DNA from 3 places in the Alteromonas sp. ABV4_150 genome. Region 3 is predicted to be linked to each of the others. Evidence: predicted binding sites of a transcription regulator. Region 3 holds the regulator's gene; each other region holds the start of a gene.

Region 1 (9,850 bases), 1.8 Mb from region 3:
GCTTGGAAGCACCATTACAGCCGTCAAAATGAAAAATAGACTCCAGTTTCCGTCAAGACTGTCAACAACCAAACCACTGCTAGAAGCAACCAATGTTCGTCCTGCAACACTTAATGAGGCCATAAGTGCATATTGAGTTGCACTAAAAGCGCGGTTACACAAGAGCGATATAAAGGCGACCATGGCAACAGTACTCCATGCGCCGGTAAAACCGTCGACAACGACAGTGATGGCTAGCAGTGAGGTCGATGGGCCGGTTTGTGCGATAAGAGCAAAGAGAAGGTTTGAAGCCGCCATAGCAACACCTGCAATCATCAACCCTCGATAAATGCCGTAGCGAATGTTTACTAATCCGCCAAGTAGAGAGAATATAATGGTTACCCACCAGTTGAGTAACTTTGAGTAAGTGGCAATGTCGCTATTGGAAAAGCCGACTTCCTTATAAAAGACAATGCTCATACGACCTAAAAACGCTTCGCCAATTTTAAAAAGAAAAATAAACAGTAAGAATGAAGCGGCCAGCTTAATGCCATTGCGGTTAAAGAATTCGGAAAATGGTGTAATTAGTGTTGTTCTTATCCAGTTAATTAATGCAGAGCTATTTGCGTTTAAATCCGTTACCTGTTCAAGCAAGGCCTCTCTATTAACAGCGGGTTCATTGGCAAAGCAGGTAGCTATTGCTAACGAGGCCATAATTGCGCCAAGCAATAAGTAAATGTCTGGCCATGCCCAAGAAGTAAGGTCTGCCAAGAAAAAAGGGATAGCTCCAAGACCACCATAACCCGTCCACCATCCAGCTGTTGCTACTGACGAGGCAGCAGACATACCATCTTTATCTTCTTTTTCAATGCAATCAATACGAAAGCCATCAATAGCAATATCTTGGGTGGCAGAAGCAATGGCAATTAATAAACCAATTAAGGCGACGTAAAATAAGTCATTGTCTGCGGTAAGCTGTGACATAGCCAAACAGAGCAAAACAACACCGCATTGCATTAAGAAGATCCAGCCGCGTCTTTGCCCTAACATTGGAGGCTTAAGCTTATCGACAAGAGGCGACCATAGAAAATTAAATGAATAGGTAGCGAAGATGATGCCGAAAAGTCCAATAGCCGAGCGCGATAAACCTTCATCTTTTAGCCAAGCCGATAACACTGAACCTATCATGATCCAAGGAAAACCACTGGAAATGCCAAATAGAAAAATCGTGAGGTAGCGTTTGTCATTGAATGTTTTTAATGCAGTAAGCAATACTTCGGCCTTAAGCGGTAACTCAAAAGTGTATTGAGCCATGAACCAGGGTGTTTAGCAATAAAACTGTGAAGGCATTATGAATGATTTAGAAAAGAGTAGAAGTCGGTGACATGTGGTCAAACGCCGTAAAAATAACGGAGTTATGGGCGTATTCCAACACAGTCTAGAGGGCAGTGTCCCAAACCCTCTAGGAAGTTAACGCAGTTTGTTAACTCATCAACAAGAAACTGGTCTTTCGTGAGTTTATCTTCATTCCAGTAATGCACTTGGTGAAGCAAATGCCAAAAAACACGTTCCTTTTGCGTATATGGCTGGGTCAATGTGCATTCAACTTGACCCCATTCTTCCATACTATCCCAAAAGAATAGCTCGATCTCTTCGATAGGAAGCTTCTCCCTGCCAAAATGCTCTCAAATAGAAACACAGCTGTTTTGCTTTGTTATCTACAAAATTCTGAACATTCACGAGTAACTCAACCGTCTCTGTCTGCTAAAATTAGTATAGTCCATTACATCGTTACCAATAACTTCAATACCCCGATATTTATCTTATTATGGGTAGGTCACTGTTTTGGATGTTAATTTAGCGTAATATCAAGAAGAAAGAATTACCAGCCTAGATGCCTGGTCCAGCCTATAGTGCTATTTGCAACCCTATGAATATTAGGGTTTTTTTCAATTAACTTTATACTAAAGGTTAAAGAGTTGTTTGGTAGGACGACTTGTCTATAATGCAACTTTAGCTCATTTTTTGCGCGAACCTTTCTTCTTATCGCCGTGCGTGTTTCCCAATCGTTAAAGTTGCTTAAGGACAAATCAAGAATGGGAAAGTTGGCTTTCGCTATCGTATCAATTACCAAATTGTTGGTTTCTTCTTGCGGCCAAAACGGCGAAATAGCGACAAAGGTATCAGGCTGTAAATTGGGCTGCACTTCTATTGCAGACAAATAGGCCGCTGCAAGCATACCCTGCGCAATGACCATGCGATAACCTGTTCTGTCTTGTAAATAGTTATCTAAAGCATTGAGTTGAAGCGCTAGCGTAGTCGTTGTTGATTCAAAATCAAGGTACTGAGTCAGCTGGTTACTTCTAGGATGAACCATCTGTTTGCTACCTATCGATGGTGTTACGTTTTCTTGCTGCGACTCACTCGTTTGCTCTTCAATATTTAAAGTTGATGGTGAGTTTATCGGCAAATTAAATGGGCTAATAACCACGTTCCACCCTTTCTCAGCAAGCATGCTCGCCAGGCTGTTGCCTTGAGCAAGAGTCAGGCTAGATGGAAAGGGCTCAGTGAGCACAATAGCAACACCTAAGGGAAGTGGTGTTCTTGCCTCAACTTCAATGAGTGGGGCTTCCATTTCACCTATCATAAGCGCTTTTACTTCGCCGGGGAGATAAGCATTCCTGACATCCTCTAAAAAGTCGCAGTGAGCCGTCATCGGCAGCAGCGAAACAACCATTGCAAAGATTAAAAGGAGAGCGTGCCTTTTCATAAAAAGTGGTTTGCCTTTAGCTATCACCCCGATACGGACAACTTTGACCGTATCACATCAATTAAAAAATTAAATCGTTCTAGCAGAGTTATCGGCAGGTTGCTTTAAAACTAAAATGAAGTCTATTGATAACGTTGATTAGCGTTAAAACGCTACTCAATACTTTCTGACAGCGGCCTTGGGCGAAACGGACTAAAAGGGATGGCGACATTAAAGTGCAGCCAGTGCCCAAGTGTCGGGTGCGAAAGACTCAAGCTTTCAGCATGAAGCTGTAAACGAGCCGCCATAGATAACGCTTCTTCATGGGCATAGAGTCTATCCCCCAAAATAGGGTGGCCCAAGGCAAGCATATGCACGCGAAGTTGGTGAGATCGACCTGTGATAGGGTAAAGGGCAACTAAAGAGTAGGGCAAACCTTTTTCATCATGGGTACGTTCGACAACATCAAAGTGCGTTACGGCTTTTTTACCGCGCTCGAAGTCTACCATTTGCTTTGGTCTGTTTGGCCAGTCGCAAATAAGGGGAAGGTTAACTTCTCCGCTGTCTTGTTCTACATGTCCATGAACCCGGGCGAAGTAGCGCTTTTTAGTTTGACGTAACTCAAACTGTTTCGAGATATGGCGATGGCTATCTTTGTTAAGCGCTAGCACCAAAATACCCGAAGTCGCCATGTCTAAGCGATGCACTACTGTGGCGGTGGGGTACACACGGTTCACCCGGCTAATCAGCGAGTCGCGGTGCTCTAATGCTTTGCCCGGAACGCTCAATAGCCCGCTAGGTTTATGCGCAACCACCATGTCCTCATCTTGATACAAAATATCAAGATAAGGTGTCATCGGTGGGTTATATACAAAACTTGGGTTCGCCATTATTTACTCGTTACTTCACAGTCGCTTTTAAATGTTTAACCTTTTAAGGTTACGGGTTATTTACCACAATACGAATGGCGTCCAGCTGAACATCTGCATCCTGAATAACTTTATCAAGGGCGTTCATTTGCGTTTCAATAAACTCAATTTCGCTGTCACGTACTGCTGGGTTTCGCTTTTGAAGATCGCGTAAGCGCTGTATTTCTTCGTTAAGCGTGCTGTGCATGCTGTTAAGTGCGTCGTGTTGCTTTTGGTTAGCTTGCTGATGGGCAAGCTTACGCGCCTTTTCAATGGCAAGCTCAAGCGGCTGCTGCAAGGCTTTTAGAAGCTGAGCCGAGATCTTACGTCCAATTTTACGCTTGACGTCGAAGCTTAATTCAGACGGGTTTCCTTGCGCATCTAAACACACTCGCACGGGCGTTTGAGGTAAGAAGCGGCCCAACTGAAGCGCTTTAGGCGCTTGTGCTTGAAGCACAAACAGCGCCTCAACCCAGTAAGCGCCTTTTGGCAAAGACGGCTCGGCAATGAAGCCCATGCTGCTCTTTCCGTGTACGTCGGTGAGTACTACGTCCATGGCGGTATGCACAAGTGGATGATCCCAACTTAAAAACTGCACGTTTTCTAGTGTGGTGGCAACACGGCGCTTGTAAGTGACTGTCATGCCTTCTGGGTCAAGACCTGGAAGCTGGCTCACCATCGACTCGGTTGGCATAAGAATAAAGCAGTCATTGCCTTTTTCATCCTGCTGAACACCAATAGCATCAAATACGCGACCCATAAAGCGCGACAAATCTTGTTCGCTATCAAGGGTAATAATGTCTTCAAGCAGTTGTTCTACGCGGCCCTCTCCCGAAGCATTAAGCTCTAGAAGACGATCGCGACCGGCTTCAAGCTGCGCTACTAGCTGACTGTTTAGCGTAACACTCATGTTCACTAGCTCGTCACGGGCGCTCATATCGTCAGGGTGTAAGCACGCACCAATAAGCAGAGGCTTAACGTCGTCGAATACACCAGAGCCGGTTGGACAGGTCTTCTCAAAAGCATTCAGCCCTTCGTGATACCAATCTAGTAATACGTGCTGCGCGGTTTTCGCTAAATACGGCACGTGAATTTGTACGGTTTGGGTTTGGCCAATACGGTCAAGGCGACCAATACGTTGTTCAAGCAGGTCTGGCGTAATAGGCAAATCGAACAGCACCAAATGGTGAGCGAACTGGAAGTTACGACCTTCGCTACCAATTTCACTACACAGTAGAATTTGTGCGCCGTCTTCGTCATCAGCAAAATAATGGGCCGCCTTGTCGCGCTCCACAATGCTCATGCCTTCGTGGAATACACTGTGGCGAATACCGGTTTGCGTGCGAATAACCTCACCTAACTCTTGCGCTGTACGGGCGCTTGCGCAAATAAGCAGAATCTTTTCTGGCTTAACGCTTTGCATGAAATCAAGCAGCCATTCAACGCGAGGGTCGTGCTTAGTCCAGCTGTTAACAACACTTGCCATACGCTCAGGGTAGAGTGAATAGGTTAAGTCGCCGCCGCTTACAGCCTCTGCATAAACCTCAGGTAAAGCTAATTCATAAGCGCTTAGTTTCCGCTCCGGAAAGCCTTCGATATTGGCGCGGCGGTTTCTAAACAGCATACGACCTGTGCCGTGACAATCGATAAGTTGGTGCAGCAACGCATGGCGATTTTCCGGCGCACTTAAATCACCCGAATGTTCCATTACGTCAGGCGCGAATTCTGCGAGTTTGCTGCGTTGTTTGTCGTTAGGCTCGGCGTCTGAAAGTAATGGCGCTACCGCATCGGCCAGTTGGCTGTATTTCGATTCTTCATCTAAGAATGCATCGTAGCTATGGAAGCGAGCCGGGTCGAGCAAGCGCAAGCGGGCAAAGTGGCTTTCGTGACCAAGTTGATCAGGCGTTGCGGTAAGCAGTAATACGCCAGGTGTTTGGTTTGCCAACGCTTCCACACACAGGTATTCGGCAGAGGGAGCCTCACTTGACCACGCAAGGTGATGGGCTTCATCGACAACCATTAAATCCCATCCTGCAGCTTGAATTTGCTGCTGGCGTTTTTCGCTCTTGCTTAGGAAGTCGATACTGCAAAGTACCAGCTGGTCGTTTTCAAATGGATTCACAGCGCTCGCGTCAGATGGTTCGTCATCTTCTAAGCCTTCGCTCTTTTCTATGGCTTCGCAGCGACTTTCATCGTAAATGGCAAACGGAAGGTTAACGCGGCGAAGCATTTCAACTAACCATTGGTGCATGAGCGAGTCTGGAACCAAAATAAGCACGCGCTCTGCACGGCCTGTTTTAAGCTGCTGGTGAATAATCAACGCGGCTTCAATGGTTTTACCAAGTCCTACTTCATCGGCAAGTAATACGCGCGGTGCGTGTCTGCCGCCTACCTCTGACGCAATGTGGAGTTGGTGCGGAATAAGCGATATGCGCGCACCTGCAAGACCAATGGTGTTTGAACGTAAGTAATCGTATTGATGATCTAAAGCACGCTCGCGCAAATCGAACCATTTAGGGTTGTCTAATTGCTGACTGAACAGGCGCTTTTCAGGTTGGTTCAAGCGAATGTGGCTGTCTAGCATGGTTTCAGGTAATCGCGCTTGCGCTTTGGTGTCTTCGCGAAGCCCGTGATAGATGAAAAGATCTTGGCTTTCTTCTTTTTCAGTAATGGTCATTTCCCAGCCGTCTTGGCTTTTGACCGTTTCGCCAATTTCAAAAATTAGTCGCGTAAGCGGCGCATCTTGCTTAGTATACTTTCGCGCTTCGCCTGTTGCTGGATACAACACTTCGACTGAACGGAAGTCGCTACTAATAACGACACCTAACCCCAGCTCTATTTCTGTGTTGCTTAACCAACGCTGACCAACTGAAAATTGACTATCTGAACTCATAAATCACCAACCTATTTTTCGGGGGGCGGTATTGTACGCATTGCGTTGTGATAAGTCATTAATACTAGCTCATTTGATTTGCGGTTGCAGGAGGGGGCGCGATTGGGTACAGATGCCTCTGTGTCAACAAAACGATTAGCACTAGTCGGCCTCATTACTTCACAACGTGAGTGCTGGTAGCAAAAGAATAATAACGTTAGCGTGGCTATCAGGCTTGCTTTGTCACAGGGTTGGCGTAAAACTGTCGTATCACTGACCATGGATATTTCTTACTGTTAACCGCGTTACGTTCTTAACGTATGTGAATCGCAGCTAACAGGAGGAAGCGCGAGATGGATATGAAAGTAGACAGTCAAAAGCTTATACAACTTCGCAATGCTAGGGCATGGAGTCAGCAGCATCTGGCAGATGTGTCTGGATTGAGTTTGCGTACTATTCAGCGAATTGAGAAAACACAATCTGCATCACACGATTCAATAGGCGCACTTGCTTCAGTTTTCGAAACGACGCCCGATGCGCTTTTAATGGGTGAAACCCACGCCACTACAAGTCATGCTCAAGGGCAGCCAACCTCGCAAACTTCTACTGCGGGCGAGAATGCCGCAGCTCATCATGCAATTAAACAGCAGCTTGACCGGCCAACGTCGTTGAACCCCCAACATGTTCTTTGGATCACGCTAGCGCTCGCCATCAGTTTGTTTGTTGCTATTTATTATGCGCAAACGGTCAATGCGAACAATGGTAGCAACCAAGTAATTGAAGAAGGCAAGCCAGTTAATGTCAGTAGCAAAGTCCTTGAAGAGGCTACAAATTGGCTGAAACTTATCGACAGCGGTGAATATGAACAAAGCTGGAAAGAGAGTGGGGCTATTTTTAGAAGCGGTATTTCAATAGCTAAATGGACCGAGGCGATGCAGCTAGTCAGGGAGCCATTGGGGGCAGCCAAGTCGAGGGAAATCGCGTTAGCACAAGCGCCAACTTCACTGCCGGGATTGCCTAAAGGAAACTACCTAATTTTGTCGTTCACCACTGACTTTGATTCCCAGACCACAATGAAAGTAGAGACCCTTTCTATGGTGGAGGTTGATGGTGAATATAAAGCAATAGGCTACTTCATTAAGTAGCCTACTCAGGTAACTGGTATAAAGTTTCAATCCCTTGAATGGCTTTTATAGCATCATCGCTCGTTGCATTGTTGATGGCTTTGATAAGTTCAGGTGCATTGTAGGGTTCTAACAAAGTTAAGAATGTCGCTGTGCCAGGCGGCATACCATTATTCACCGCTTTTTGCAGTCGTTTCCATACGGTGAACAGCGACTCCTCACCAAACGTCTTTTGCTGCACCACGCTATCAATGGCGCGGTGCATTATCATTCCGCAAGAATAATAGAGATTGAACTGTCCGTTTTTATAAGCATGAGCCAGCGTAGTCTGCGCCAGCCCTTCAGTACAGCGCTCGAAAGCGCGGGTCATTCGGCTTTCAACGTAGCTATTGTCGTCTTCGTAGAGGAAGTTCATGGCGATTGCCGCAAAGTAGTCGGCGTTGCCCTCGTGCAGCCAAGACTGCTCCTCGTTTTCTGATACACCTTCGGTACTGCCGGGCTGATATAAATGGGCGACTTCGTGAGCAAAGAACCAAAGTGTTTGGTTAACAAAGCTGCTGTTATCGGCCTGCTCATTTAAGTCTTGTCTGTTCCAATGCATAAATATCTGGTTAGGTAGTGTGCCGCCTTGTGTAGAGTGATCGTTTACGTTTGCATAAGAGGCAAGTAACATGGGCTTTTCGCCCTTAAGCGGATTAAGAGAATGGGAGAAAAACGCCATCATGTTGGGTATATCTTCTTCTAGCGAAGCTTTAATGTTTTCAGGAAGCCCGGGATCAATTAGGGCAACCACATCATCGGTAATAATTGGCTGTTGCCTACCCACATACACAACTCTTCCGTCATTGTTATCTGTCCACGACACGCTGCTTTTCACTACTTTGCCATTCAACACTATGTGCTCATCACTGGGAACATTGAGTATCAGGTGCCATTTATTATCTTCTTCAGTACAGGCATTAGCACAAGCAAACAGTCGCCCAGAGTGAAAGGCATTTCCACCATCAGAAAAAGGAGAAAATGGTGCGTAATCTTTACCCAAATGTTTATAGGTGGGCGTCAGTAAAAATGACACGGTAGAGAGGGGCTTGCCTGACTTCGAGCGCACAAGTTCTTGTTGTTTGACGTTATCAAAGACGATTTCTATGTCGTTGTCTTGCGCGAACCAACGTGTTGTTCTTGATGTATCTGGGTTTCTAACAAAAGCCAGCGTTTTGGCTGGCGTAGTTAATGTGTAAGTGACTACCCATTTTTCAGTCGTGCCAGCCGTGCTTTTATCAACGTTGACTAGAATGGTAGAAGGGGAAAAATTATTGTGCGCTTGGCTATTCGCCCATGCAATTTCAACGTTAAAGCACGCTAGTAGCGCTAACGTCATGCTTATGGTTGTTCTTATTTTTGTGATGTTAAGCCAATTCATAGCTGATCTTTCCCTGAGTGTTATTAATTTAAACGCATCCACTTTATTGGGGGGGTGTGGCATTGGGTTAGCCCCCGTGTTTTATTCACCGCTTCAACAAGTACACCTTAGCGTATTTGGGTATTAAAAACGCAGTTAAAACTACGCTAACTGTCGTTAAAGTGTGAGCATTTGTTACGAACCAAGTATGCCAGTTTCTTCTTTTTATCAAAATTGGAGCGCTGTGCTATCTCATATAACGTGAAGGGACTGTTCGTCGCTTCTCACTTGCTCTAACGAAAAATAAAAAAAGAAAAAACAGTGCTAAATCTGAAAAACTGGATTATGGTGGAGTTAAGGGTTCGCTAATTTAACAAACGAACCTTTGAGGCAGAAAGAGTAGTACTGCTTCTCAGTCGACGCGAGTAGGGGAAGAAGTCCTGTTTCGAGCGGCATTCTCCTACAAACGTAACTGTAGCTTGTTAGCGCGTGCGTTCATAAATGAACAATACGTCTAACCTGGCTTTATTTACCGGAGTGAAGGATGCCAAAAAAAAATTCTACCGATACTAAGATTTACGTCCTCGATACCAATATTCTGCTGCACGAACCTCACGCTTTTCTCTCCTTTAAAGAACATGACGTTGTTATTCCAATGACCGTATTGGAAGAGCTCGACTACATCAAAGACAGCAAAAAAGACGTGGCGCGTGATGCGCGGGTATCCATTCGGGCTATGGAGGATTTACTCCACGACGCAACGCCAGAAGATATGCTAGCGGGTGTATCGATGGAAGGGCTGGGCGCGGGTCAAACGGC
Region 2 (9,850 bases), 350 kb from region 3:
GCTTTTTTGTATCTGTTAAAAAATCCTATTTAGTCCGTTGATGGCAGCAACTCGATAGGCTTCAGCCATGGTCGGATAGTTAAATGTGGTGTTGACGAAATAGTCGATCGTGTTGCCTTCGCCTTTTTGCTGCATGATGGCTTGGCCGATATGAACAATTTCAGAGGCACGTTCACCAAAGCAGTGAATGCCCAGTATTTCTTTCGTTTCCCGGTGAAATAGAATTTTAAGGCTACCCGTTTGCGTTGATGCAATCTGCGCTCTGGCCAAATGCTTGAATTGGGCTCTTCCCACCTCATAAGGTACTTTGGCTGCGGTAAGTTCTTGTTCTGTCTTACCTACTGAACTAATTTCCGGAATAGTATAGATACCAGACGGAATATCCTCTACTAACGCTGAATGTGTATTGATGCCGAGCATGGCTTCAGCGGCAAATCGACCTTGGTTATATGCTGCAGATGCCAAACTTGGGTAACCAATCACATCGCCAACAGCAAATACGTTATCTACTTCAGTTTGATAACTTTCGTTAACCTTGAGTTGGCCTCTACCATCAGCTTTTAAACCAATATTCTCAAGTTTCAGGGTATCTGTGTTGCCCGTACGCCCGTTGGCAAACAATAAGCAATCAGCCCGCATGCGCTTGCCTGACTCTAGATTTAAAATCACTGATTCATCGGTAGCCTCGACAGAAGAGTAGGTTTCGTTGTGACGAATAAGTACACCGTTGTTCCATAAGTGGTAACTTAGCGCATCAGAGATCTCGTCATCTAAGAATGACAGTAAACGATCTCGCATATTAACTAGATCGACTTTTACGCCCAAGCCTCTAAAGATACTGGCATATTCCGACCCGATTACACCTGCACCATAAATTATGATGGACTTAGGATCGTGATCTAAAGATAAGATGGTGTCAGAGTTATAAATACGCGGGTGATTAAAATCGATATCTTTAGGGCAATAGGGGCGAGAACCTGTTGCAATGGCAATTTGACCTGCTGTGACGGTATCTTTCGAGCCATCTTTTCGGGTTATCTCTAACGTATGCGCATCGACAAAGCTGGCTTCACCGTGAAAGAGCGTAACTCGGTTTCTATCATAAAAAGAAGAACGCAGGCGAGTTTGGCTTTTCACTACACCACTAGCATGGCTCATAATGTCGGAAAACGTAAGGCTTTTACTTAAGTGGTTGTCGGCAAACAGTGGAGACGTATTGTATTCAATAAGACGACTGACAGAATGACGAAGTGCTTTAGATGGAATGGTTCCCCAATGAGTACAGCCACCGCCAACTGCCTCATAGCGTTCTACAACAGCCACTTTTTTTCCAGCCTTGGCAAGCTGCATAGCAACACCCTCTCCACCAGGGCCAGTGCCTACAACTATCGCGTCGTAATGATAAGACGGAGCTTTAGTTTTTTGCTTCGTTGCCATCTTGCTTTCCCCTTTTGTTATCTTCGTATTACGCGGCTGATCAAACAAGTGATCCGCAATACAAAATAAGTGAGTCTAGTTTTAGTATAACGACCCTATCCTACTATAGAATAAAAAAAACCACATAAGCATATACTTATGTGGTTTTTGTTTGAAACGTATGATGTAGATGAACGCGTAATACTACGCCATTTGTAATGACAGGCTTTGCAGCTGCGTCCATTTCTCTTTCTGCACTGCAAAGGCGTGCTTCATCTCTTTATATTTATAAGCAAGCTCTAACCCTTCAATGCTGCGTTTTAATGTACGCTTCTTAACTCGCATAACGCGCTTTTTCGTTGCGTAATATTCACTCATTCGCTGCATGAGCAGGTCGTACTCTTCTTGAATAGTGTGCATCATTTCTTCCGCATTCGGCAGTAACGATACTTTTTCACTTGCCCTTTGAAGCTGCATGGCCGCCAAGGCTTTTTCGATGCGCTCTTCAGGTACTTTGCGAAGATTCGACGTTAAACCTACATAAGAGAGCCCTTTAATTAGCCATTTGGTAGGATCAAACTGGTACCAACGAATGCCATTGCGGTAGTCGTACTCAAATATATGGTGGTAGTTGTGATAACCCTCACCGAAAGTAAAGAATGCTAAAACGCCATTATCACGTGCCGTATTCTTATCTGTATAAGGCTGACTACCCCAGAAGTGAGCAAGTGAGTTAATGAAGAAGGTAACATGGTGTACTAGCACCAATCGCAAAACGCCGGCCACCAAGATCATGCCCATAACGTCGCCGTTCAGATAACCCAGCAGACCAGTGATACCGAAGTTAGCAGCGAGTACGATAGGCAAGTAGTATTTGTGCTGCCACATTACAACGCTATCTTTTTGTAGATCTTTACAGTTGCTGTAATCATCGTAACGCTTAGCTTGATACTCCCGTAACATCCAGCCGATGTGCGCAAACCAAAGCCCTTTCTTTGCAGAGTAGGGGTCTTTGTCGTTGTCATCTACATGGCGATGGTGAACGCGATGATCTGACGACCAATGCAATATACTATTTTGCAGGGCCATGGCACCACCAATCGCTAATACGACACGAACTACAATGTTGGCATCGTAGGTTTTATGTGACCACAAGCGATGATACCCAGCAGTTATCGACATACCGGTGAAATAGAATAGGAATATAGCGGTACCGATTTCTGTCCAATCGATACCCTGATATGCCACCCAAAGCGGCACACCTATAAATGCAATTGCGCCTGATATTATAAATACCAGCACATTAGTAAGGATAAGAGGAGGTTTTTTCATTTTATACAACTTGGCTTACAACTGTTCGCTAATTTATCTTTTTACGAGGCTTCAGGCAAGCAAAACTCTGATTAGTTCTGCTTACATGTGTAAAGTTTAATTATAGCCGAGGGAGGCCAAATCGCAGAGAAAATATACGAATTAATGCTTAACCCTTGTTTATAAAAGAGATGATTTTGTTTCTCTTCCCCCACTAGTACGTGTTGCGATAAACTAGGCGTGCTAGTCTTTGATGTACGAGGTTCGATTGCGTTAATGGTTATTCAGATGACGTTGAGAATAGTCTCTAAAACTAAAAATCATCAGACCATTAAAAGTTAATGAACACAGGGTGCGAACGTGAGCCGACAAGAACAGAAACTAAAAACCCGCCAAAATATTATTCATGCTGCATTTTCATTGCTAGACGAAAATCGCAGTCTATCGGCAATTAGCTTGCGTGAAGTTGCCCGAGAGGCCGGTATTGCTCCCACGTCTTTTTATCGACACTTTAAAGATATGGACGAGTTGGGTTTAACGCTGGTGGACGAAGCGGGTTTAGCGCTTCGCCAGCTTATGCGTCAGGCTAGAAGGCGCATAGCTTCAGGCGGCGGCGTCATCCATACCTCTGTTGAAACCTTCATGGAGTTCATCGCGGCCAATACAAATGTATTTCGATTATTACTGCGAGAGCATACCGGTACGTCGTCGGCTTACCGACTTGCAGTATTCAGAGAAATTCAACATTTCATTGATGAACTTACTGACTACATTATCGAACAGCAAGGCGTGGAATACGCCTGCGCCCAGTTACAAGCCGATGCAATGGTAAGACTGGTCTTTAGTGCCGGAGCTGAAGCATTAGAAGCAGATGATAAGCTTAGAAGTGAAATCGGCGAAAGAGTGAAAGCGCAACTTCGCTTTGTTCAAGTGGGCGCTACGCAAAAAGCCTAGCGCGGAAAAGAATTTACAGTATAAAGTGTTCTTCCAAATTATATTTCAGTGTGAGCTTTTTCCTTACTTACACGCAAATTAGCTTTTGCGTGTAAGAAGAACCCCAGCCTCAATATGATGAGTGAATGGGAATTGATCGAAAAGCGCAGACTGCGCCACGTTATGAGTTTCGCTCAAAAGCTCAAGGTTCTGCGCCAAAGTTTCGGGGTTACATGAGATGTATACAATATTATCGTAATCCTGAATCATTCTAAGTGAATCTTCATCTAATCCGGCTCTTGGAGGGTCGACCAATACAGTGGTGAAATTGTAAGTACTTAAATCTATGCCTTCTAAGCGACTAAACGTACGTTCACCTTTCATAGCTTGAGTGAATTCTTCAGCGGCGAGTCTTACGATCTTCACATTATTAAGCTGATTTTGCTCAATGTTAAACTGAGCAGCCTGCACCGAAGGTTTAGCTATTTCGGTACCCACTACATTATCAAAGTGAAGGGCTAACGGAAGTGAAAAGTTGCCGGCACCACAATACATTTCCAGTAAATCGCCCGAAAGCGGCTTTACACAATCTAGAGCCCATTCAATCATTTTACAGTTCACTTCAGCGTTAGGCTGGGTAAAACTGTTTTCTATATGTTTGAAAACGAATTCTCTACCGTTTACAGGCAAACGCTCAATCACAAAATCGTTGTCGATAATGAGTTTTTGTTTTCTAGCGCGACCGATGATGTTTACTTTGGGAAAGTGAGTCTCAAGTGTTGCTTGTAATGCTTTTGCAGCCACTTGCCATTCTTCATCTAATTGACGATGGTATAAAAGGCTTATAACAAGTTCGCCAGACAGTGCAGAAAGGTAGTCGATTTGAAATAACTTTTTTCTTAGAGTTTCGTTTGGTCTTACTTCTTCAAGCAGAAGTTCCATTGCAACGTTTATTGCTTTACACGCAGGAGGAAAGCTATCCACACGATATTTTTCTTTTGTTTCCTGATTAAACATTATGTGAAATAAGTCATCACCCTCATGCCATACTCTAAACTCCGCACGCATACGATAGTGCGTTGGCTGAGATGGGAACACTGAAAGCTCTGGGGCATTGAATGGAGAAAGCAACGCACCGAGACGATTAACTTTTTCGTCTAACTGATCTTGATAGCGTTGTTGTTCAGTGGTGGTCATAAAATTCTCCATTCATTGTTGAGGTCGCGAATTGTAGTCCCTTAAAAAATAACTGCAACAAGCGCTCCCGACTTCTTCATTATTAATTAGCGTGATTACCTAAATAGCTTTTAGAAAAAAATACTGTATTAAAATTAAACAATATTGATTCTTTGCCGATAATAAGAATGAGGATAGTGAGGATCAAATTATGAACGTGGGTCAAATAAAAGCTTTTATGGGAGACCAAAAGGTTGATCAGAAAGCGGATCAAAAGGCAACGGTTCACCCGAATGAAGCGCTTAAAAAGCAGTTGCAGCAAGATGGATTGCAGCAAGCCGCTGAGTTCTCGAAGCAACAAGCGGCTTCAGTATCTGTTTCAAGTAGCCAAACGAGTATCGGCTTGCGCGTGGTAAGTAGCAATATTAATCAAGCGTTGGAAATAGATGGGCAAAAACCACAAGAAACCAAAGAGAAAAATCTTGAAGAAAAGTCAAACGGCTTATTCGATTTTGAAAAAGTAGCCCGAAATGTACTTAAGTTCGTAGGCAGTGTTATTCGCGGCGCAGCTGATGGAGGTGCCAGCGAAGAAAAGCTTGCCGGGCTCTTTAGCCAAGCAAGAGATGGAGTAAGCCGAGGTTTCGCAATGGCAGAAAAAGATCTCGCTGGGTTTATGAATGATGAGATTGAGCAAGGTATAACGAAAAGCCGGGATCTTATTGATACGGGTATTGATGATCTAGAAACCGATATCTTTGGACGACAGCAGCCTAATGCTGTCCAGCTGTCTTCGTTGGAAGCTGTTGCAGCATCGGACGAAAAAAGCGGTAGTTTGTTGATTCGAACTAAAGATGGTGATGAAGTGAGCTTTAGTTTTGAAAGCCTGCGTTCTTTCCAGGCTTCTCAGCAACTTAATTTTCAAGCTCAGGCATCTCAAGAGCAATCTGACGGTAGTGGTGAGCAAAGTGAAAGTGGTTTTTCGGCAAGCTATTCTCAACAAACCTCTTATCAATATTATGAAAGAAGCGGCATAAGTTTTTCATTGAAAGGAGAACTTGATGAAGATGAGTTGGAATCGATAGCTGATTTAGTTGGGCAAGTGCAGGATCTAGCCGACACCTTCTATAGTGGTGATATCGACAAGGCATTTGAAGAAGCACTGAGTTTAGGCTTTGATGATAAAGAGTTGGTTGGTTACGCACTACAACTAAATAGAACAACACAAACAGAAGTGCTAAAGACATACGAAAATATTCAGCACTATAACGAAGATAAAAGCGACAACGCGAAGTACGGTAATGTGGTTAGTCCAATCGCTCAATATCTAGAGAAGATGATGGATACCTTTGCTAACGCAGAAAGTAAGTTAGAAAGTAGTGAAGACTACAATGCGTTAATAGCTGGCATTATAAACGAGATGGAAGATGTTCAAGTTCCTGACCTTATATCCGCTATAAATAGATTTCGTTCGTTTAACCAAACCTTATTAGAAGGCCTTCCTCAATCGGCTGAAACCAGCGAGAGCTAAAGCCTGAGATAATAAAAAGCCCGGAAGCGCAAGCTTACCGGGTCTTTTTACATGACTAAAAGCTACGAATTAAAAATTACGCGTGTTCGACTTTGTCTTTTGCAGGGCGTACTTTTAATGTTCGTTCCTGGAAGATGGAGTCGTTAGTTTTATCGATAACACTACTTAGATCATCAGTGACAACCTCAATAAAACCGTAACCTTTTCTTTTCCCGGTTTTGCGATCCTTCATCAAACGAACTGATTGTACTTCGATAAAGCTACTGAAGTATTCCTTTACTGCATTCTCGTTCGCTCTATAGGGTAAGTTACCCACATATAAAGTCTCGACTGATCCGTTATTGGTGTGTGCTCTGGCATCTGAGGAAGATGGACTTTGAATAAGAGACGCTAGCCAAGGAGTGACGATACCGCTTATCAGCAGAGCTGCCGATACGGTAAGTGGAACATGGACGTTTAAACTAGCAGAAGAAAATAACAAATACCCTGCAATTGCAAAAATAGCGCTAATTACAGCGCATTGAATAAAGCCTACTTTCATATACCTACCTTTCTATTGTTTATTATGGTGTTGGAGGCTGTATATAGTTTACTCATTTGTAACAATTTGAACAATAAAATGTGAAAAAACTAGTCTAAAGATGCATTGAACCCATAGAAATGATGTAGAAATGAGCGGTTAACATCAAAAGTGTCTTAAAATGCAAAAAAATCCAATTTAAGTGTTGATCTTTCTCAAGAGGTATCTATAATGCGCTCCACGTTCTGAGAGGGCTTCGAGAAAAACAAAGTCAACTTTGAATCGAGTGCGAAACCAAGTTTTCAAACAAATAAAAAGTTTAAAAACATGGTTGACATCGAAAATAAACGATGTAAAATGCGCACCTCACTCGAACAGGGTGAGTCACTAAGAAGCGGCAGCAGCTTCTAGTGAATTGCGACGAAGTCGCAACGTTCTTTAACAATTTAGACAAGACAATCTGTGTGGGCACTCGTTAAGAGTGTCACAACGACGATTCATATTTCGATATATTTAATTGAAGAGTTTGATCATGGCTCAGATTGAACGCTGGCGGCAGGCCTAACACATGCAAGTCGAACGGTAACATTTCTAGCTTGCTAGAAGATGACGAGTGGCGGACGGGTGAGTAATGCTTGGGAACTTGCCTTTGCGAGGGGGATAACAGTTGGAAACGACTGCTAATACCGCATAATGTCTACGGACCAAACGGGGCTTAGGCTCCGGCGCAAAGAGAGGCCCAAGTGAGATTAGCTAGTTGGTAAGGTAAAGGCTTACCAAGGCAACGATCTCTAGCTGTTCTGAGAGGAAGATCAGCCACACTGGGACTGAGACACGGCCCAGACTCCTACGGGAGGCAGCAGTGGGGAATATTGCACAATGGGGGAAACCCTGATGCAGCCATGCCGCGTGTGTGAAGAAGGCCTTCGGGTTGTAAAGCACTTTCAGTTGTGAGGAAAAGTTAGTAGTTAATACCTGCTAGCCGTGACGTTAACAACAGAAGAAGCACCGGCTAACTCCGTGCCAGCAGCCGCGGTAATACGGAGGGTGCGAGCGTTAATCGGAATTACTGGGCGTAAAGCGCACGCAGGCGGTTTGTTAAGCTAGATGTGAAAGCCCCGGGCTCAACCTGGGATGGTCATTTAGAACTGGCAGACTAGAGTCTTGGAGAGGGGAGTGGAATTCCAGGTGTAGCGGTGAAATGCGTAGATATCTGGAGGAACATCAGTGGCGAAGGCGACTCCCTGGCCAAAGACTGACGCTCATGTGCGAAAGTGTGGGTAGCGAACAGGATTAGATACCCTGGTAGTCCACACCGTAAACGCTGTCTACTAGCTGTTTGTGACTTTAAGTCGTGAGTAGCGAAGCTAACGCGCTAAGTAGACCGCCTGGGGAGTACGGCCGCAAGGTTAAAACTCAAATGAATTGACGGGGGCCCGCACAAGCGGTGGAGCATGTGGTTTAATTCGATGCAACGCGAAGAACCTTACCTACACTTGACATGCTGAGAAGTTACTAGAGATAGTTTCGTGCCTTCGGGAACTCAGACACAGGTGCTGCATGGCTGTCGTCAGCTCGTGTCGTGAGATGTTGGGTTAAGTCCCGCAACGAGCGCAACCCTTGTCCTTAGTTGCCAGCCTTAAGTTGGGCACTCTAAGGAGACTGCCGGTGACAAACCGGAGGAAGGTGGGGACGACGTCAAGTCATCATGGCCCTTACGTGTAGGGCTACACACGTGCTACAATGGCATTTACAGAGGGAAGCGAGACAGTGATGTGGAGCGGACCCCTTAAAGAATGTCGTAGTCCGGATTGGAGTCTGCAACTCGACTCCATGAAGTCGGAATCGCTAGTAATCGCAGGTCAGAATACTGCGGTGAATACGTTCCCGGGCCTTGTACACACCGCCCGTCACACCATGGGAGTGGGATGCAAAAGAAGTAGTTAGTCTAACCTTCGGGAGGACGATTACCACTTTGTGTTTCATGACTGGGGTGAAGTCGTAACAAGGTAACCCTAGGGGAACCTGGGGTTGGATCACCTCCTTACCATTACGTCGATAGACGCACTTGATGCAGTGCCTACACAGATAGTCTTGTTTAAAATGAAGAACGACACAAGTTTATGGGGCTATAGCTCAGCTGGGAGAGCGCCTGATTTGCATTCAGGAGGTCAGCAGTTCGATCCTGCTTAGCTCCACCATCTACTTGAATCTGAGCTTGAACAACGTTTAAGTGCAGTATACTGAAGGCTTGTAGCTCAGCTGGTTAGAGCGCACCCCTGATAAGGGTGAGGTCGGCAGTTCAAGTCTGCCCAAGCCTACCATTTCCTTGCTTTAAAAAAGGAAGGTAACAAAGGTAGAAACGTGTCACGTTGGACCCGAAATCCTAATGAATATTTACTGTTTCAGTAAGCATTGATTAGGGTTTTTTACTCTAAAGATGAAAGTACTGCTTCTGCAGGAAACATCGAATGTTCTTTAACAATTTGGAAAGCTGATATTAATAGTAATCAATCAAAATTGAGTAACTGAGAAATCGAAAGATGAACTTTTTACTCTACTTGACTGAATTGCTTGTTATCAATTTATTGATAGCAAGGCAATTCTTCCGATTAGCTTGTCATTCATGCGACATAACTTAGACAGAAGTCAAAAGGCTGTTTGGGGTTGTATGGTTAAGTGACGAAGCGTATACGGTGGATGCCTTGGCAGTTAGAGGCGATGAAGGACGTGTAAGTCTGCGAAAAGCTGTGGTGAGCCGACAAAATGCATTTGAGCCACAGATGTCCGAATGGGGAAACCCACCTATTTATAGGTATCGTTACGTGAATACATAGCGTAACGAGGCGAACGAGGGGAACTGAAACATCTAAGTACCCTTAGGAAAAGAAATCAATTGAGATTCCCCTAGTAGCGGCGAGCGAACGGGGAACAGCCCTTAAGCTGTATTGGATGTAGTGGAATCC
Region 3 (9,850 bases):
ATAAGCACAACAAAGAAATGAAAATGACCAAGCAAGAGGTTAAAGACGAGCGCAAAAACGCGGAAGGCGATCCCATGGTCAAAGGTCGTATTCGCCGCCTGCAATATCAGGCTGCAACCAAGCGCATGATGCAGGAAGTACCACAAGCAGACGTTGTCGTGACCAACCCCACTCACTTTTCTGTTGCCATTAAATATGACGAAAAAGGGGTAAGAGCTCCCGTTGTAGTAGCTAAAGGTGCTGATGAGTTAGCAATGCACATCAGAAAAATTGCTACCGCTAACGACGTGCCGCTGATCCCTTCACCCATGTTAGCGCGAGCCATTTTCTATTCCACTGAAGTGGACGACGAAATCCCTAACGCCTTGTTTATGGCGGTAGCGCAGGTGCTAGCACATGTTTATCAGCTTAAAGCACATAGGGCAGGGAAAGGGAAGCGTCCTAAGCCACTTCAACGAGATTTGCCTATTCCTCCAGAATACCGTCGCTAAGTGACTATATTGCCGTGTTATTTTAAGCTAATTTAAACTTGGTGCTTACTTTTTAAACCATTAGTTGTGCTTAAATACTGCTTTCTATAAAGCTGGCACGTTAGTTGAAAACTCTATTGAAGATTTACATAAAGCGTCAATTTTCTGATAGAGAGACACCCAGCCATGCAGTTATCCGGTTATCTTCAGCGATTCGATAAAAATCAGCTGCAAAATTTTACCAGTGGTCTAGGCGCGCCTATTGTCCTTTTGGCAATCATGGGAATGGTAATACTACCCATGCCGCCGTTCTTATTGGACGTTTTGTTCAGCTTTAATATTGCGCTCTCTTTAGTCATCATCTTGGTGGCGGTACTTACCCAACGTCCAGTGGATTTTGGTATTTTTCCGCTCGTACTCCTTATCGCTACCGTTCTTCGTCTAGCACTTAACGTTGCGTCTACGCGTGTTGTATTACTGTACGGTCACGAAGGTGGTGATGCAGCTGGCAAAGTGATTGAAGCCTTCGGCGCTGTCGTTATTGGTGGTAACTATGCCGTCGGTATTGTTGTTTTCGCTATTCTTCTTATTATCAACTTTAAAGTAGTTACAGCTGGCGCTGGACGCATATCAGAAGTAAGTGCTCGCTTTACCTTGGATGCTATGCCAGGTAAGCAAATGGCAATTGACGCAGATCTAAATGCAGGCTATATCGACCAAGATCAAGCGCGTCAGCGTCGCGAAGAAATAACCGCAGAGGCTGACTTTTACGGGTCGATGGACGGTGCATCAAAGTTTGTAAAAGGTGATGCAGTTGCGGGCCTGTTCATCATGCTTATTAATATTGTCGGTGGTCTCTTTATTGGCATGATTCAACACGGCCTTTCATTTGGTAACGCTATAGAAATCTACACCATTTTGACCATTGGTGATGGTTTGGTGGCGCAGATACCTTCATTACTACTTTCAGTAGCAACAGCCATTATCGTGACTCGTGAGAACGAAACTCAAGAAATGGGTAAAGAAATCCGTGGTCAGCTAGGCAATAATCAGGCGCTTTATATTGCTTCAGGCGTTTTGTTTGTTATGGGTATTATCCCTGGTATGCCTCATATCGCATTTTTGGGTTTTTCCTTCCTGATTGCAGGCTTTGCTTACTGGCAGTCGGTTCAGGCGAAGAAAAAAGCCGCAGAGCCTCAAGTGCCTGAGAATATATCAAAAGATGAAACCGTGGCCCCTGAAGTTAAAGAGCTGGGCTGGGACGATGTCCAGCAAGTCGATACAATCGGTCTAGAAGTGGGGTATCGTTTAATTCCTCTTGTAGACAAGTCTCAAGGTGGCGAGTTGTTAACACGCATTAAAGGGGTGCGTAAAAAGCTTTCCCAAGAGCTTGGATTCCTTATTCCACCAGTTCATATCCGCGATAATTTAGACTTAGAGCCCAATACTTACACCATCGCTATGCTCGGCGTCACTATTGGCGATTCGGTTATTAGTCACGACGAAGAGCTTGCCATTAACCCAGGGCAAGTGTTCGGAAAGCTAGAAGGGCGCGCTACTAAAGACCCTGCTTTCGGACTAGATGCGGTGTGGATTAAGCCTAATAAGCGCGAGCACGCGCAAACGCTTGGGTACACGGTTGTTGATGCCGCCACGGTTGTTGCAACTCACCTAAGTCAGTTACTTTCCAATAACGCCTATCAGTTACTTGGGCATGAAGAGGCGCAACAGCTTCTAGATATGCTGGCTAAACAGCACCCTAAATTGGTTGAAGGTTTGGTGCCCGATATTCTGCCGCTTAGTACAGTTGTGAAAGTGCTGCAAACCTTGCTATTTGAAGGTGTGCCTATTCGCGATATGCGCACCATAGTTCAGACTCTTAGTGAATACGGCACACGAAGCCAAGACCCAGATGTACTAGTGTCTGCAGTGCGTATAGCACTTAAGCGTCTTATCGTTCAAGAAATTACTCAGGGTGCAAAAGAGATACCTGTCATAACCTTGGCGCCAGAGTTGGAACAGATGTTGCACCAGTCCCTTCAAGCAGGTGGCGAAGACGGTGCTGGTATCGAACCAGGTCTGGCAGACAAGCTGCAAAAATCATTGCAGCAAGCCAGTCAGCAGCAAGAGTTAGAAGGAGAACCTGCAGTACTCCTTACCTCAGGCATGCTACGACCGGTTCTGTCTCGCTTCTTAAAGTATTCTGTTGTTGGGCTGCATGTTCTTTCATACCAAGAAGTGCCTGACGACAAACAAATAAAAATAGTCAGTTCGGTCGGTCAATAATCTGACACTGGGTGATTGGAGAGGTTGCAATGAAAATTAGACGTTTCTTCGGCAAAGATATGCGTGAGGCGCTAAGCCAAGTTAAAGCTGAGTTAGGCAGTGATGCTGTGATCATGTCAAATCGCAAAGTCGCTGACGGTATCGAGCTTGTAGCAGCCTACGACAAAGAGCCTGAAGCTAAGCTTTTCACGCCAAAGGCGGCTCCACAAGCTGCAGCTAAAACACCAGGTCAAAAGGCCGTGCCTAGCTTAAGTGAAATTATTGGCGACGACGGCCCTGACAGCTTAAAAGCATTGCTGGAAAAGCAGCATGGTGGAAAAGCGCAGACAACGAATACTCTTCAGCCAGATCAACCTATGTCAGCTAACGCTAAGCACGCCAATGAAATAGCATCACACTTAGACTTTTCAGAAGCCTTCATTGACGATATAGAGACGCAATCACCTGTTGAAGATAGTAAAAATCAACACGCTTTCCCCGAGCATCAAGCTTCAAGCATGGGAGAGACACCTGCATCTCAGTCTGCTGAACTAGCTCAAATCAAAGAAGAATTAGCCTCGCTTCGCGATGTGTTGCAATATCAAGTGGCCGACTTGATGGAAGCGAAGAACAAACGTCAAAAACCTGTTCATCAATACCTGGTCACTCGATTAACCGATATGGGCTTAAGTAGTGCACTTGCAACACAGCTCATTAGCTATACACCTGCTCATTACAACGAACGTGACGCATGGGTATATCTTCTTAACCTATTGGCTAATCGCATAAATGTTACCGGAAACGATATACTTAGCTCACAAGGTGCCGTTGCATTAGTCGGGCCTACAGGTACAGGTAAAACAACCACTGTTGCAAAGTTAGCCGCTCGCTACGCGCAGAAATACGGTGCAGAGTCGGTGGCTATGATAACCATTGATACGTATAGAATTGCAGCCTATGAGCAGCTAGCAACATACGGAAAAATTATTGGCTGTACTGTGCGAAAAGCGCAAACTAGTGAAGAACTTGCAGATTTATTGTTCCAACTTCGTCATAAGCGACTAGTATTGATTGATACGGCTGGATTTAGTCAACGAGACAGTCGATTAATTAAACAAATTAAGCAGTTTGATAACGGACAAATGCCAAAAGTTAAAAAATATTTGGTAGCGCAAGCTAATACGCAATATCCTGCTTTGCAGAGAATCATTCAAGCGTATGATGATATTGAACTAAGTGGCTGTATTTTCACAAAGTTAGATGAGTGCTACTCTTTAGGAGAGGTGCTTAGTGCAGCGGTTGAATATCAACTACCGGTTAGTTATGTCACCGATGGCCAAAAAGTGCCTGAAGACATTAAGATTGCAGAAGCGAAATCTTTAGTTTCCGCTGCTGCAAAGCTTTATAAAAAGTACGGTTTGAATCATACTAGTGGCAACAACGCAATTAAAACAGCATAAGCAGTATGATTGACGATCAAGCGAGTAGCTTAAGAAAAATGAAGCAATCACGGTTAATCAAAGTAATCGCCGTCACTGGTGGTAAGGGTGGCGTAGGTAAAACAAACATTACACTTAACACCGCTATCGCCATGGCGAAGCAGGGCAAACGTGTAATGGTTCTTGACGCGGACCTTGGCCTTGCAAATGTAGATGTGATGTTAGGCCTGCGAGTCGAGAAAAACCTATCTCACGTTCTCTCTGGTGAGTGCACGTTAGACGAGGTTTTAGTAACCGGTCCCCATGGTATTAAGATTGCTCCTGCCACCTCTGGTACCCAGTCAATGGCAGAGCTCTCACCTACGCAGCACGCAGGCTTAATAAGAGCGTTTAGCGAACTGCGTTCTCAAATAGACGTATTAATTGTCGACACTGCGGCCGGCATTTCAGACATGGTGTTAAGCTTTTCTAAAGCATCCCAAGATATCATGGTCGTGGTTTGTGATGAGCCTACGTCATTAACAGATGCATACGCACTGATAAAAATACTTAACCGGGAACACGGTGTTTTTCGCTTTAAAGTTGTGGCCAATATGGTTCGCGATGTGCGGGAAGGTCAGGAGTTATTTAGTAAATTAAGCAAAGTGACAGGGCGTTTTCTTGATGTTGCACTAGAATTAGTGGCAACGGTGCCGTTTGATGAGAACATTCGCAAAGCAGTGCGCAAGCAAACCGCTATTGTTGATGCTTTTCCAGGCTCTCCTGCCGCTGTAGCTATAACAAAGTTGGCAAGCAGGGCACTTACTTGGCCTATTCCAGCGCAGCCCGGTGGCCATTTAGAGTTTTTTATTGAACAATTAGTTGCAGAAAAAGCCGTAGGAAGTCAACGTTGAACAGTAAGGCAGCCGCTTATCAACAGCAAACAGATAAATCGCAGTTAGTCGAAAGGCATGCGCCTCTGGTTAAGCGTATTGCGCACCATTTGATGGCGCGACTGCCTGCAAGTGTACTTGTTGATGACCTTATCCAATCTGGCATGATTGGGTTGCTTGAGGCCGCGCGAAATTTTGACGGGTCAAAAGGCGCAAGCTTTGAAACCTTCGCGGGCATCCGTATTCGCGGCGCAATGCTTGATGAAATACGCAAAGGTGATTGGACACCTCGTTCTGTTCACCGCAATGGTCGCGCGATTACTGAGGCGATATCTCAGGTAGAAAGTGAAACTGGGCGCGACGCAAGAGATGCTGATATTGCTGAGAAGCTGAATGTGAGCTTGCAGGATTATCACCAGATGCTCAATGAAGTCAATGCCGGGAAGTTGGTGGGCATTGAAGATTTGGGGGTGTCGGAAGATGTGATCACCACAGAGCAAACCAGAGGTAGTGATGCACCGCTGGAAGATTTGATGCAGGGGGCTTTTCAAAAAGCGTTGGCCCATGCAATAACGACATTACCCGAGCGAGAAGCGATTGTTCTTTCACTTTATTACGATGAAGAACTAAACTTAAGAGAAATAGGCGAGGTTCTTGACGTAAGCGAGTCGAGAGTCAGTCAAATTCACAGTCAAGCCATGTTAAAACTCAAATCACGAATGAAGTCGTGGCAAGCTGACGAAGAATAGAAATTAATAACAATTAACCCCTCAGTGGAGGCTATTTTGGATAAAAGCATGAAAATTCTCGTGGTCGATGACTTTTCAACCATGAGACGTATCATCAAAAACCTACTCAAAGACTTGGGTTTTGCCAACATTCAGGAAGCGGATGACGGCAGCACTGCATTGCCAATGTTACAACAAGGTGATTTTGATTTCGTAGTTACTGATTGGAATATGCCTGGCATGCAGGGCATAGATTTACTACGCGCAATCAGGGCAGATGATAAGCTTAAGCACTTGCCTGTGCTTATGGTTACCGCTGAAGCGAAGAAAGAACAAATTGTAGCCGCCGCGCAAGCAGGTGTTAACGGCTACGTCGTTAAACCTTTCACCGCAGCAACGTTAAAAGAAAAATTAGATAAAATATTCGAACGTTTAGGTTGATCCAGACGCTCAACAGATAAATGAGGTTTACTGGATGTCAACGAATGTAAACGTTCCAATATCGTTAGAAGAAGCAAAGCAGCTTGTCACTTATCTTGAAGAGGGTGACAAGACTTCAGCTAACGCTCTACTTGAAGCCGTCTCAATGAAAGAAAATGTTGAGTTGTTTGCTGAAGTAGGAAAGTTAACGCGTCAACTTCACGACGCATTGAATAACTTCCAAATAGACGATCGCATCAAAAATCTAGCCACAGATGATATTCCTGATGCACAGTCCCGCCTTACCTACGTTATTGAAGAAACTGAAAAAGCTGCTAATACTACTATGGATGCCGTCGAAGCGAGTATGCCGATAGCTGAATTGCTTTCACAGCGAATCGAAAAGGTAATGCCAGAGTGGAAAAAGCTGATGAACCGTCAGATTGAACTGGGTGAGTTTAAGGCATTATGCGCAGATTTAGACGAATTGCTGGAAGACGGTTCGAATCAGTCAGCTAAACTTACACAGTTACTTACTGAAGTTTTGATGGCACAAGGTTATCAAGATTTAACTGGGCAAGTTATTCGCCGCGTTATAGACCTGGTTAAAGAGGTAGAAGACAGCCTTGTAAACATGTTGACTATGTTTGGCGAGCGTGACGGTGCAGAACAAACTAAACCATCTAGCGTTAAGGCCGATAAGGTTGATGGTGTAGAGGCGGAAGGCCCAATTATTGATGCTGAAAAACGAGATGACGTCGTTTCAGGTCAAGATGATGTAGATGATCTTCTGTCTAGCTTAGGTTTTTAGGGGAGCGGGTGCATGTCGTTTGATGTTGACGAGGAAATATTACAGGACTTTCTAGTTGAAGCTGGAGAGATACTTGAACAATTACAAGAACAGCTCGTTGATCTTGAGAACAATCCTGAAGATGCGGATTTGCTTAACGCAATTTTTCGCGGCTATCACACAGTAAAGGGGGGAGCAGGTTTCCTTTCTCTTACTGAGTTAGTTGAAATTTGTCACGGTGCTGAAAACGTCTTTGACGTTATGCGCAATGGCCAACGAACGCTAACGCCTGAGTTAATGGATATCATTTTGCAAGCCACTGATGTGGTAGTTGAAATGTTTGAACGAGTAAAAGCACAAGAGCCGCTAGAGCCAGCAGATGCACATCTTGTCGACTTGCTACACAAACTAAGTCGCCCTGAATCTCCAGATGAAAACATTTTTGAAAACGCTAATGGGCCTGTGGCTGACCCCGAGGTTGTTGAAGAAGAACCGGAGTTAGTTATAGAGGAACCTGCTCCTTCAGCGTCAACTTCCAGTGAGAGTGACGGTGGTATCGACGAAATTACTGAGGATGAATTTGAGGCTCTTCTCGATGAGCTCCATGGCGGTGGTGCCCCAGGGAAGTCTGCGTCGGTAAAACCGGAACCAGCTACAGCCAAATCAGCTCAAGAAACAGCTCCCGCGGCGAGCTCAGATAGTGATGACATCACAGATGAAGAGTTTGAAGCGCTTTTAGATGACCTCCACGGAAAAGGCCAGTTTGGAGGGGAAGAAAAGAGTGCTCCCGTGGCTGCACCGGCATCAGCTCCAGCAACCGGTGCAGGTGATGAAGAAATCACCGACGATGAGTTTGAGGCGCTGCTAGACCAACTCCACGGCTCCGGTCAAGGGCCTACTAAACAAGGCTCTGCTGCAACGGCACCTGAACCTCCTGTAGATAAAGCGGCCACCGAAGCTGTTCAGAAGGCAAAGCAAGCAACCCCTAGTTCTGCGCCTGAGGTGAAGCCTGCATCCAGTGCGGCGAGCCCAGCGAAAGCTAGCACAGCATCTACGCCAAAAACGGCTGCCAAGAAAGATGATAAGAAAGGAGCTCCTGCTCCACCGCCTGCCGAGACGACGGTACGTGTAGACACCAAACGCTTAGATCAGATTATGAACATGGTCGGCGAGCTAGTTCTGGTTAGAAACAGACTGATAAGCTTGGGTATCAACAGCAACGACGAAAGCATGTCGAAAGCCATTGCTAATCTAGATGTAGTGACGGGTGACTTGCAAGGTGCGGTAATGAAAACCCGCATGCAGCCCATTAAGAAAGTTTTCGGGCGTTTTCCTCGCGTTGTACGTGACCTAGCCAGAAGCTTAAAGAAAGAGATTACCTTAGAGCTTGTAGGTGAAGAAACGGATTTAGATAAAAACTTGGTTGAAGCATTGGCCGACCCGCTTGTGCATTTGGTTAGAAACTCTGTCGACCACGGAATAGAAATGCCAGATGACCGCGCGGCCGCTGGTAAGCCTCGCATGGGTACGGTTCAGCTATCAGCATCTCAAGAAGGCGATCATATTCTTCTTACTATCGAGGACGACGGTAAGGGTATGGATGCGGAGAAGCTAAAAGAGATAGCTATTAGTCGTGGCGTATTAGATGCGGATGCAGCCGCACGAATGTCAGATGTTGAAGCGTTTAACCTTATTTTTGCGCCAGGCTTCTCAACGAAGACTGAAATTAGTGACATTTCAGGTCGCGGCGTTGGCATGGATGTGGTTAAAACCAAAATTAATCAACTAAACGGTACCGTCAATATCGATTCGCAACTTGGCAAAGGCACGCGATTAGATATCAAAGTACCGCTAACGCTAGCAATTTTACCTACATTAATGATTGTTGTGGGGAAACAGACCTTTGCGTTACCATTAGGTGCGGTGAACGAAATAATAAATATGGACATCAAGAAGACCAATACGGTGGATGGCCAGCTCACAATGATAGTTCGTTCAAAAGCAATTCCATTGTTCTTCCTTGGCGAATGGTTGATCCGAGGCCCCAAAAACATCGATAAAGAAAAGGGGCACGTAGTTGTGGTGCAAATTGGTACGCAGCAAGTAGGGTTTGTCGTTGACGCGCTGATAGGCCAAGAAGAAGTAGTTATTAAGCCCCTTGACGCATTGCTACAAGGTACACCTGGTATGGCTGGTGCGACAATTACTTCAGACGGTGGTATTGCATTAATTTTAGATGTTCCGAGCCTGCTAAAACGGTACGCGCGTAAACCAATCAAGTAAGGCGATGAATTAACAGGAATGATAATCCATGGTCTTTAAAGTCCTAGTCGTCGACGACTCGACCTTTTATCGCCGTCGAGTACGAGAAATTCTCGATGGCGATAGAGAGCTTGAAGTTGTTGGAGAAGCGAGAAATGGGCAAGATGCATTAAACAAAGCGGAAGCACTTAAACCAGATGTAATAACCATGGACGTTGAAATGCCAGTTATGGATGGTATTTCAGCCGTTAAGGTTATTATGGATAAACGTCCAACGCCAATTTTGATGTTTTCCTCGCTAACGCACCATGGCGCACAGGCTACGCTTGACGCACTAGAAGCCGGCGCCCTCGATTTTTTACCAAAGAAGTTCGAAGATATTGCGCAAGACAGGAAAGATGCTTCGCGCTTACTTTGCACTAAAGTTAGGTTAATAGCGCGAAGAGGGCTAGGTGTAAAGCGTCCTTCTCTTCGCACAATGGAAACTCGAAAACTGCCTGACAACGCGCCAAAGCAAGCTTTTTTCAAAACATCGGGGTTGCTATCTGGTCACAAAGATGCTGATAAGCAACCTACTGTTTCTTCGGTAAGAGCAACCGGGAAA

Evidence for each region. Region 3 encodes FliA, which starts transcription of late flagellar genes. Its sites were predicted from a motif close to CTAAAGNTNNNNNNNNNNNNGCCGATA; they were not measured.
Region 1: ACYX4M_RS04280 (DUF3530 family protein) is a predicted target of FliA. The motif match lies at 2,839-2,865, and genes of this name have one in related genera.
Region 2: ACYX4M_RS10580 (DUF5610 domain-containing protein) is a predicted target of FliA. The motif match lies at 4,992-5,018, and genes of this name have one in related genera.

What each region holds. Positions count from the first base shown of each region.
Region 1 is NZ_CM149971.1:993,127-1,002,976, reverse strand. Features, by position in the region: gene ACYX4M_RS04290 (AmpG family muropeptide MFS transporter) at 1-1,293, opposite strand, end outside; partial or broken gene ACYX4M_RS04285 (hypothetical protein) at 1,395-1,719, opposite strand; gene ACYX4M_RS04280 (DUF3530 family protein) at 1,862-2,749, opposite strand; gene rluA (bifunctional tRNA pseudouridine(32) synthase/23S rRNA pseudouridine(746) synthase RluA) at 2,902-3,618, opposite strand; gene rapA (RNA polymerase-associated protein RapA) at 3,668-6,529, opposite strand; gene ACYX4M_RS04265 (DUF4019 domain-containing protein) at 6,862-7,653, shown strand; gene ACYX4M_RS04260 (gluzincin family metallopeptidase) at 7,655-9,052, opposite strand; gene ACYX4M_RS04255 (PhoH family protein) at 9,576-9,850, shown strand, end outside.
Region 2 is NZ_CM149971.1:2,412,237-2,422,086, forward strand. Features, by position in the region: gene sthA (Si-specific NAD(P)(+) transhydrogenase) at 16-1,437, opposite strand; gene ACYX4M_RS10565 (acyl-CoA desaturase) at 1,621-2,748, opposite strand; gene fabR (HTH-type transcriptional repressor FabR) at 3,088-3,681, shown strand; gene trmA (tRNA (uridine(54)-C5)-methyltransferase TrmA) at 3,760-4,857, opposite strand; gene ACYX4M_RS10580 (DUF5610 domain-containing protein) at 5,048-6,364, shown strand; gene ACYX4M_RS10585 (RNA recognition motif domain-containing protein) at 6,441-6,905, opposite strand; rRNA gene ACYX4M_RS10590 (16S ribosomal RNA) at 7,399-8,931, shown strand; tRNA gene ACYX4M_RS10595 (tRNA-Ala) at 9,010-9,085, shown strand; tRNA gene ACYX4M_RS10600 (tRNA-Ile) at 9,132-9,208, shown strand; rRNA gene ACYX4M_RS10605 (23S ribosomal RNA) at 9,558-9,850, shown strand, end outside.
Region 3 is NZ_CM149971.1:2,758,789-2,768,638, forward strand. Features, by position in the region: gene flhB (flagellar biosynthesis protein FlhB) at 1-491, shown strand, start outside; gene flhA (flagellar biosynthesis protein FlhA) at 657-2,756, shown strand; gene flhF (flagellar biosynthesis protein FlhF) at 2,786-4,195, shown strand; gene ACYX4M_RS12005 (MinD/ParA family protein) at 4,201-5,067, shown strand; gene ACYX4M_RS12010 (RNA polymerase sigma factor FliA) at 5,064-5,795, shown strand; gene cheY (chemotaxis response regulator CheY) at 5,832-6,215, shown strand; gene ACYX4M_RS12020 (protein phosphatase CheZ) at 6,250-7,005, shown strand; gene ACYX4M_RS12025 (chemotaxis protein CheA) at 7,018-9,267, shown strand; gene ACYX4M_RS12030 (protein-glutamate methylesterase/protein-glutamine glutaminase) at 9,296-9,850, shown strand, end outside.